Regions from separate parts of the Chryseobacterium sp. GQ58 genome, predicted to be linked through region 1. Evidence: riboswitches for the same ligand, from Rfam matches in the RefSeq annotation. Region 1 holds a riboswitch; the other holds the start of a gene.
What was found. A riboswitch is a leader RNA that binds a small molecule or an ion and turns the genes downstream of it on or off. The one in region 1 is predicted to bind thiamine pyrophosphate.

Region 1 (5,202 bases):
GATCTTCATTAAAATTATCCCAAATCTGAACAGCTGATATCTTTTCTTTTACAATTAAACTCAATTTAGAAAAGAGGATTTCTTCATCCATCGAAGGATCAATGATCAGATAAATTCCGGGTTGTATGGTTTGTTTTATCATTATTTCCAGCCGTTTTTGTAAGCGTTAAAAAATGCCTTCCAATAAGGATCTTCTTCGAGATAAATCAGATTGCTTGCTTTTTCATTTTCAATTAACTTGATTCCTTCGGACTTTTCAGTGATTTGTCCGACTTCTGTACAGAGAATATTATTTGTCTTTAATCGTGAAATAATATCTGCAGCTTTCTCTTTTTCACAGGTAATAATCATAGAACCGGCGCCAATACAATATCTCGGATCTAAAGAAAATAAATTACAAACCGCTGACTGAACTTCACCGATCGGCAGCTTTTCATTATAAATCTTTGCGCCGTTTCCTGAAGCAACAGCCAATTCGTAAATCGCACCCAAAACTCCGCCTTCCGTCACGTCATGCATCGCGGTTACTCCGGAACTGTCAATTTGAGTTGCCGTTAAAGCATCTTGTAATGATGAGGTTTCACAGAAAGAAGCGCAGGCAGAATCATACATTTCTTTTCCTATTTTATTTTTTACAGTTTCCGGAAAGCTCATCGCTAGAATTGCTGAAGAGGAAAGTGCGCTTGTTTTGGTAACTAAAATAGAGTCGCCGGGTTTGGCGTATTTTGAGACTAAAATATCTCCTTTCGAAGCGATGGTAATAAAAGTTCCGCCGCCTGCGATTGTAGAATTTTGACCTTCGATGAATCCTGTATGTCCGCCGGTAATGCTTACATGAATGCTTTTACAGAACTGATGAATATAATTCCAATAAATTTCAAAATCATTCTTAGATAAATAAGCCGGAAGATTCAAAACAAATTGACCGTACATCGGCGCAAAGCCCGTTGTCGCCATATCATTTGCCATGACATGAACTGAAAGCCAGGCCGATTCTTCCAAGCCCAAAGAAGGAATTAATGACAACGGATCACTCGTCAAAGCCATTGCTTTTCCGCCATGAAGATCAACGACGGAAACATCGATGCCAAACTCGGGACCAACTTGCACTTCATCACGTTCTTTCCCGCATCGCTGTTTCAGGAAATCTTCAAATTGGGAATGATTTATTTTGCCTAAAGTCTCACTCATTCCACATCATTTAGCTGAATATACAATCCAAAGAAATCGCCAACCGGAACATTCCATTGTTGTACTGGGAACCATTTCGGAAGTCCTGTGCAGGTCCATTCAATCGTATATTTTCTTCCGACTAATGCTTTTTCAATGATTTCAGTCAGCATTTTAGGAGTATAAAAAGTTGCCGTTACATAAAAAGGATTTTTTCCAAACAACTGCTGCACTCTTCTGCGGGCTACTTTAGGAGAATTCCTGTTCATCATACCCATCGCAATTCCGTATTTGGCAACACGGGCTGCTTCTCTGATGACTTTCACAGGATCTTTGTAATATTCGAAAGTTGTGATAAACGCCAATGAATCAAAAGTATGATCTTTAAAAGGCATAAAGTGTGAATCGGCCATCACCAGATCGCCTTCAAAAAGATGAATAGCCTGTGATAACATCAACGGCGAAATATCTCCTCCGGTTGCTTCAATTCCTATGTTTTTCCACCAACGTGTAAATCGGGTAGTGCCACAGCCGAATTCTAAAAGCGTCTTTACTCGCTGATCTTTGGAAACAAGCTGTTCCATTACTTTTTTCTGCCAGATTTCGGCACGTTTGTATCGGCCTTCATACCACAATTCGTAGGTATCGGTGTGTTCTCGGTTGAAAAACCATTCGGGTCTTCCTTGCCAGTTTTTGTCTTGTTGGGGGATAAGTTCTCCGGAATACTTTGTTACTTCCATTTTATTTTTATTGATTTATTCAGCAGTTCAGATCATGGATAAGCATGCGAACGAATAAAGCATAAAATGAAATTTTAAGCAGACATCCCTACGTTGGCATTATCCAAATCAGGTCATCGGGTATGATCTCAGCCTTGTGGCACCCCGTGTTTATTACTGAACAAATATAAGGAAAATATTGAAGGTGTTTTAAGTCTGAGAGTTTTTAAAGTGAAAGAGTTGAGGGTTTTAGGATTGGAGAGTTTTTAAATAATTGAGTTAAATTATTATACCTAATATTATATTGAGCAATAACTATTCTTGAATAAGCAGTCTTTTTTATTTGCACTGAATCTGTTTGCTCCATCGGAGCAATATGTTTGTAGAATAAATTTTCACGTTATTACAGCGAGCTCCGTAGGAGCGAAATGTTTGTCTTTACTTGTGTTTTCTTTAAATTTCAAACAGTTTTTTTTGATCTAAAAATATATCGATTGTCACAAAACAACTTTTTGATTTATTTGAAAACAGATGATTTGTAACAAAATAGTTTTGTGTTTGATTTAAAAACAATTGATTTGCGACCAAGCAACTTTTTGATTTATTTGAAACAGATGATTTGTAACCAAACAGTTTTGTGTTTGATTTAAAAACACTTGACTTGTGACCAAACAACTTTCTGATTTGTCTAAAAACAGATGATTTGTAACTAAATGGGTTTTGTTTTATTCAAAAAATATTTTTAGTTAACTATTGTTTTGAGAAGGGTAGTTTGATCTTCATTAAAAGCTTGCTTTTACCTGCATGCTTCCGATATGAATCGTCCGGTCGCCGGAGTTTCGACCTTCATAATTAAGATTTAACTGTAAAAAAGAATTAATTGCTTGTTGTACAAATACGCTCCAAACCTGGTTTTTTCCGGGTTTCAGACCATCGAGCATCTGATTTCCTACGATACTGAAATTGTTTCCTGTAAAGTCATTGTTAATAAAAGAGAAGTTTCCTCTGATGGAAGTTTTCTTACATTCCCACTGTATGGTTCCGGTAATGTCGAAAGCTTTTAAAAGCTCTTCGCCATCCACTCTTTTTTTCTCACGGTAAGCCGAAGAAAACTCAGCCTGAATAGCATCTGTAAACTTATAAGTTGCTTTTGGCTTAGTCTCAAAATTACTAAGTCTGTAATCTCTTGTTGCGAAAAGTTGCGAAGAATTTTGTAAATCGTGCACAGAATTTTCCCAATCAACACGGAATTCTTTATTGAACCAATATCCGATATTCACAAAATGTGAAGTTTGATTCCTTTCTTCGTTGCTGAAATTGGCGTTGATGAGGTTGTCGTTGGCAATAAAACGATAATTACCATTCCAGCCGGACTTTTCGGTAGGATTAAACTGTACCGATGCCAAAATATTCTGATTCTTTAAAATCTGATCCTCACTTTTTTCGAACGGATTCAAAACTAAAACTTTGTCTCTTTTAAAATAAGAATTCTGAGAGTTGAGTGAAACATTAAAATTCCAGCGTTTTAAGAATTTATTTTCAGAATTAAAAACAATTGACGGATTGACAAATAATGCCAGCTGCAGTTTGTTTTTGTTGGAAGGAATGTAGCGGACCGAATTGGTGTAAATCCTGATGTATTGCGCCAAATCCGAATATTCGGCAATCTCAAATTCATCAATCTGCTGAATTCCGTCGCCGTTATAATCTGTCCATTTGTAAATTCCCTGCCCGTCGGTAACTTTTATATATTGAAATTCCCGTTGCGCTTCCTGTCCGTTTCCTAATTCATAAAACGCCTGCAAGCGCATACCGTTTTTGAAAAGCTGCTGGTTGTATAAAATATTTCCAACGACAAAATCTTTATTTTGATTCATGTCTACATCATCATTTTTATAGAAGAATTTTCTGTAATGAAGTAAAGCGTTTAAGGTGGTGCGTTCTGTTTTAATCAACTGGCTTTCTGCCATGAAGCCTAAAATCCTGTTCATATTCTGAAGCCTGTTGTCGCGCACCGAGTCATTGTCTCTTACATACATTTTAGCCAAAAGTTTCGTTCTTGTGCTGTCACCAATTTTTTTCTGCACAAAAAGCTCTTTCCAACTGAAACTGGTGACATCCATTACTTGTGTCTCGTTGTATTTTTTTTCGTTATGCTCCATGCTTCCGCCAAGAGACCAGCTTCCTTTTTGGCCTGTATATTCCGTCGCAGCCCCTCCACGAATGAACTTTGTATCCTGAAGTGTAGAATTGGTATTCAGATAAGATAAATTTCCTTTTGTAAGGAATTTCCCTTTGAGCCAGCCAAAATCTACGCCATTTTTTACACCTTTATAAGCGTCCTGCTCTTCCAAATAATTGATGCGGTAATTTAAAGTAGATTTGTTATTCCATTTGTTTAAAAAACTAAAAATAAACCTGTTTTGAGTTCTTCCGCTGAACTCCTGCGTCAGGTTAAAATCCCTTGAAAACTCAACATCATTGATACGGTCAAGAATATGAAATTGTTTGTCAATATATTGATATTCAAAACTTGGTGTACCTTTCCATGTATTTATTGTAAATGTTTTGTTTCCGAATATTCTTGCTGCATATCCGATATTCTGATCAGAATCTTTCGAAGAGAACAAATTGATATCGTAATTACTTAATGAAATGTCTGCTCCGATCTTTCCGTCTTTAAGCAAATACTCAGAGTTCATCGTATAAACCTGAGCTTTTTGAGGCGAAGGAAGCTTTCTTACCGCACGGTAATCTCCGGAATTTGGTCCTACATATTCGAAAACCCGCCCGTTATTTGTGGTTTGTATAAGCTTATAATCACCCAAATTAACTCCGAAATAAGTAAACGAAACCTGATATAATGTCTGTGTAGGATCAGTCGAAAACTGATAATAATTTCCGTTCGGATCCTGCACAAGACTGTACAGAATTTTATTGACATCATATTCTGCAACCACGCCGGATGGGGCGTACATCAAGTCGAGATTATTCCCGGCATCGGCCAAAATTTGCTCATCTTCTTTGGATAAATTTAAAGCTAAAGGAGCATTTTTATTATCATTTTCCATAAACCAGCTTAAACCAACCCGGAATTTTTCACGTTGATGTTGCAGGTTTCCTGTAAATAAATATCGGGAATAGTTACGATTGGTATAATTAAAAGAAATTGTGATAAAATTTTGCTGGAAAATAGGACGGAAGCTGGTAAAAGTAACTTCTCCGGTATTGTAGTTGATAATGTAATCTTGATTTTCACCGCGTTTCATCAGAATTCCGTCAATAAAAACCTGTTCAGACCCTGAAATCAAAG
Region 2 (5,202 bases), on a different contig from region 1:
TTTATAGTTAAAGCCATGATAATTTCAATATTCTTGCACAGTAATCGAATATTGAATGTAAATGTTTTAATATTCTTCCGTTGTGAATCAATATTGACACGGCGGCGAATAATATTGTTGTCTAGTTAAACTATATTTTCGTATTGTAAAGTTATATTTTTGCAACCTTAATTAATATTGGAGCATCCTAAACTTATATTTTTGCAATGTTGATTAATATTGGAGCATCATAAACTTATATTCTTTCGTTGTTAAAGAATACATCAAAGTTCCCTCCTAAAATTAGAATGCTGCGTCGCCGTAAAATAGTCACAAAAAACCTGATAAATTTCAGAATCCGTATGTGTCGCTTTAATTCCCAGTTGGAAATAAATTTCTAAAATCTGATGTGATAAACTTTCAACTAAATTTGATGAATAAGTATGAATTTCTGATTGCTTTTCCTGGGTTATCATTTGAGATTCCTTTAATAAATCTTCAATTTCGTTAGCAAATTCAATCACTTTTTCGAACGCTTCATCAATTTTATTATTAAAAGAATTCAAATTAAGATTCGGACGGATTTTAATTGCCTCATCGGAAAAATGCGATGCCATTCCCAAATAGTTCACCAGCAAAGTCAAGTCTGCAAAAATTCTGAACGGAATTTTATCTAAAGCATCATCCGTAAAAAATTCATCATAAATAAAACTGTAATCTTCAGAAACGTTTATATCATTAATTTTAAAAGAATAAGTTCGCGTCGATTTCATTCCCATCGATTTCCAGTCGGGAATAATTTCTGCCTGATTTTTAGGAATGACAAATGACCTGATTATTTCTGAACCTGATTGATCAAATAAAGGTGCTCCGTTTTTTGTAAGTCTCGCATTGAGTGTAAAATGGCTCAAATGTGGCGCTCCGGTTGCAAAATGCCAAAATCCGTTGATAAGAAAAGTCCCGTCGTTTTGAATATCTGCTGTTCCACCAATCATTCCGCTTCCGCCAAAACAGGTTTCAGGATCACTGAAAAGTTCTTTAGCAATGTTTGGTTTTAGATTTCTTGAAAAAAAATTGGCGCCGGAACATAACGTAAGCATCCAACCCAAACTTCCATCAATTTTTGCCCAGTCAAATAATATGGATAATCCTTCTTTCAAGCGTAAGCCCAATCCATCATAAGTTTTGGGAACCCAGATCTGAAGTAATCGCTGCTGATGAATATAGTCGATTATTGATGCAGGAACTTCAGAAACTCCGTGCATTTGTTTTCTGATCTCGTTACGTGTAAGCATTTATCTTTTTATTAAGTATTTTTCTCCATTCCATATATCCTGAAATCGCTACCATAAACAAGAAAGCAGTTAAAATTGCATACAGATAAAGGTCTTTATGAATCAATAACGGAATAGCAATGATATTACTTATATTTAATAAAACCCAGTTTTCAATTTTTCTTCTGGCCATGAGCCACATTCCGGCCCAAGCAAAAGCACTAACCAAAGAGTCCCAAACAGGCACATCAGAATCGGTGTAATAAGTAAGAAAAAACCAAAAAATACTAAACGCGGCGGTAACAATACCAACTACAATCAACTTTTCGTTTCCTGAAGTTCTGGAAATAGCGGTTTCAGATTCTTGTTTGCCAAACTTCCAATAAATCCATCCGTAAATGCTCATGACCAGATAGTAAAGATTAAGCGTAAACTCCGCATACAATTTGGAATTGATCATCACATAAAGCGTGAGTGAAATTCCGGCAATACCAAAAAGATAATTATTCGGATTGTTTTTTCGGGCCAATAAAACCTGAAAAATTGAAAAGAAGACCCCAAACCATTCCGGCCAGGTTGTCTTTAGTAAAATTTCCTGCATCAAATTAACTTAAATAAATTAAATGATGAGATGATAAATCAAATTCCCTACGCCGGCATTATCCGGATCAGGTGTGGAAGATTCCCGGGTATCATCTCAGCCGCAATCTGCAGCACCCCATTGATTGGGCAAAGTTGACGTTTTTTTCTGAGATTTGAAAATTAAACATGATAAAAATATTTTCCCCTTTTAGTTCATATCCGTTTGCAAACGGATATTTCGTATATTTAAGCGTTAATTTAAAATCAATTGTGAAAAAGACAATCAAAAGAACATTCAGAGTTTCAAAATATGTAATTTATCGAGAAACCCTTGTTGATTATAAAGAACATTTCTGGTCATTTCTGGGCGCTTTTTTCGGAATCGGAATTATAGCATTTATCCAGTCTCAATATTTGCTGGAAGCAGAAAACATCTTTTTGATAGGATCTTTTGGTGCATCAAGCGTTTTGATTTACGGAGCCATTCAAAGCCCGCTTGCCCAACCGAGAAATCTGATCGGCGGTCATGTATTTTCAGCTTTGGTCGGCGTTACCATTTATCAGATCGTGCCCGATATTTTGTGGCTTTCGGCGCCTCTTGCGGTCGCTTTCTCAATTATTTTAATGCAATACACAAAAACTCTTCATCCGCCTGGTGGAGCGACTGCGCTCATCGCCGTTACTTCTTCAGGTAAAATCGCTGAATTGGGATATTGGTATGTGCTTTCTCCCGTATTATCGGGTTGCATCATTTTATTGCTGGTCGCTTTGGTTTTTAATAATATCACCAAAAACAGAAGCTATCCGACCAACAGCAGATGGAAAAAACTGCTAAGAAAAAAACATGAACGTCAAATGAAAAAATAATGCTATGAATTGCCTGGAATGTGGCGAAAAGATCATTGGAAGATTAGACAAAAAATTCTGCAATGATGCATGCCGAAACGCTTACAACAATAAGCAAAATAAAGATTATAACAATCTGATGCGCAATGTAAACAACAAGCTGCGCAAAAATTACCGCATTCTGAGTGAAATAAATGCGGAAGGAAAAACTAAAATCGTAAAAACTAAACTCGATGGCTTAGGTTTTGATTTTAATTACTTTACAAATATTAAAGTTTATAAAAACGGCTCGGAATATAAATTTATTTACGATCAGGGCTACAAACTTTTGGAAGAAGGATATATATTAATCGTCAGAAATTAATATTTCAAAAAAATACAAATTAAGATTATGAAAGAAATCGTGTTGATCACTGGAGCCAGCGGAACTGTTGCAAAAGTTTTGTCAAAAAAAATTGAAAAAGAATATTCCGTTCGGTTTTTAACACGAAAAAAAGAACACGAAAATGAATTTGAATGGAACATAAAAAACAAAACAATTGATGAAAAAGCTTTTGAAAACATAAGTCACATTATCCATCTTGCCGGCGCCAATATTTCTGAAAAAAGATGGACTGATGAACGAAAAAAAGAAATCATTTCGAGCCGCGTAGATTCTGCAAAGCTGATTTTGGAAACTTTACTAAAGAAAAATATTAAGCTTAAATCTTTTATTTCAGCTTCGGCGGTAGGAATTTACGGAGCAAAAACTTCAGAAAAAATTTATTCGGAAGATGATGAAAAAGGTAACGATTTCTTAAGTGAAGTCGTTGATCTTTGGGAAAGAGCAGCAGACGAACTTCACAAAAAAAACGTTGCAGAAAGAGTGGTAAAAGTAAGAACCGCAATTGTACTTTCAGAAAAAGAAGGCGCTTTGAAAAAAATGGCAATGCCAATAAAACTCGGAATCGGGTCGCCTTTGGGAACAGGAAAACAATATATGCCGTGGATTCACATTAATGATTTAAGTTCAGTTTATGAATTTGCATTGAAAAACGAAAACCTAAACGGCGCATACAATGCTTCGGCGCCACAACATACAAACAACGAAAATATAACAAAGGAAATCGCTGAAGTTTTAAAAAAGCCTTTGTTTATGCCAAATATTCCGGGATTTGTAATGAAGCTTATTTTTGGTGAATTGTCGGTTGCATTGCTTGAAGGATCAAGAACTTCATCCGAAAAAATCCAAAAAGCAGGCTTTAAATTTGAATTTCCAAACTTAAAACAAGCTTTGGAAAATCTATTATTAAAAAAGAATTAAATTAAACAGAAACAATATGAAACTGCAATTTTCACTTATCTTTTTATTCATACTTTCAATAAGTATTTATGGACAGAAAAAAGAAATTTTAAGTAAACAGGACAAGGCTGTTGCCGAACATTTTAAAAAAGAATATAAAAAGAAAAATTATAAAAAATTTGAAGGTAAAATAGTTACTACGGATAGTTATGTGCAATTTGACGATAAGATTTTTTATTACAACAAGTATGATAAATCTGATAAAATCATAAGTAATTTATTAGCCGAAGGACTGATTTATCCGCAACTTTTAACGGATTATCAAATGGAAAAGTTTTTGGAAGAAACAACAGACAGAACTCAAAAAAGATTTTTGAAGCTCCAAAAAAATCCCCGCGCCGGTTTTGATGTTTCCGGTGCAAAGCTGAGCAATGCAGCGGAATTAAGCTTTTTAAACCCAAACTTGACTGTTAAGCGTTTTAAGTTTTTATCGAAAGATATTAGAATTGCCGGTTCGCGTACTTATTTTATAGAACTGATGAATAAAAATGCAAATAATAAAACTTCGCTGGAGGATTTTATCAAAGGTTCCAAATTGACGTATATTTATCAGAATTAGTTAAATATTTAATTTAATAATAGTAAACAGGAGTTTGGCTCCTGTTTTTTTATTTAGAATCATCAAATAAGCATTATAAAATTTTGTAAAATAGAAGTAAATAAGAAATTTATTAATTATAATATCTTTTTTATATATTAGCAATGTTAAAAAATTAATTTTAACAAAAAAAATCTATTGTGAAAAAATTATTACTAGCAGCAGTTTTATTTGCTGGAACAACTTTGGGATTCGCAAAAGACAATGGACTAGATTCTAAATCTTTGTTGGAGTCAAAAACAGAAGAGACAAAACAAAATGATGAGGAAGAGCTTAAAAAAATATGTACAACAATTTGGAACTGGACTACAGAAACAACCTCAGTAGGCATGGATGGAAAAATGTATGTTACGACCAATCATCACACCGCTTCAACAACCAGCTGGTGTGGTTCCAATGCTGTTGGATTAACTTTTGAAGCTGGTAATCCTAATTAATCCTTAATATTATTAGTGTGCATTATTAGTTCAATGCACACTAATTTTTAATCTGAACTATATGAAATTTTTATTCAAATTAATTGTATCGTCTATATTATTAGTCAACACTTCTATTTCGTCTCAACATCTGAAAGTTGAATA

Region 2: another riboswitch for thiamine pyrophosphate. It lies ahead of pnuC (nicotinamide riboside transporter PnuC); the one in region 1 lies ahead of AC6CHK_RS14855 (class I SAM-dependent methyltransferase).

What each region holds. Positions count from the first base shown of each region.
Region 1 covers NZ_JCAXEH010000007.1:60,563-65,764, forward strand. Annotated here, with positions in the region: gene AC6CHK_RS14845 (thiamine phosphate synthase) at 1-142, opposite strand, end outside; gene AC6CHK_RS14850 (AIR synthase family protein) at 142-1,191, opposite strand; gene AC6CHK_RS14855 (class I SAM-dependent methyltransferase) at 1,188-1,910, opposite strand; TPP riboswitch at 1,979-2,067, opposite strand; gene AC6CHK_RS14860 (DUF8818 domain-containing protein) at 2,672-5,202, opposite strand, start outside.
Region 2 covers NZ_JCAXEH010000002.1:381,424-386,625, reverse strand. Annotated here, with positions in the region: gene AC6CHK_RS05880 (acyl-CoA dehydrogenase family protein) at 264-1,274, opposite strand; gene pnuC (nicotinamide riboside transporter PnuC) at 1,261-1,857, opposite strand; TPP riboswitch at 1,880-1,984, opposite strand; gene AC6CHK_RS05870 (HPP family protein) at 2,106-2,702, shown strand; gene AC6CHK_RS05865 (hypothetical protein) at 2,707-3,045, shown strand; gene AC6CHK_RS05860 (TIGR01777 family oxidoreductase) at 3,073-3,984, shown strand; gene AC6CHK_RS05855 (hypothetical protein) at 4,001-4,582, shown strand; gene AC6CHK_RS05850 (hypothetical protein) at 4,762-5,058, shown strand; gene AC6CHK_RS05845 (GLPGLI family protein) at 5,120-5,202, shown strand, end outside.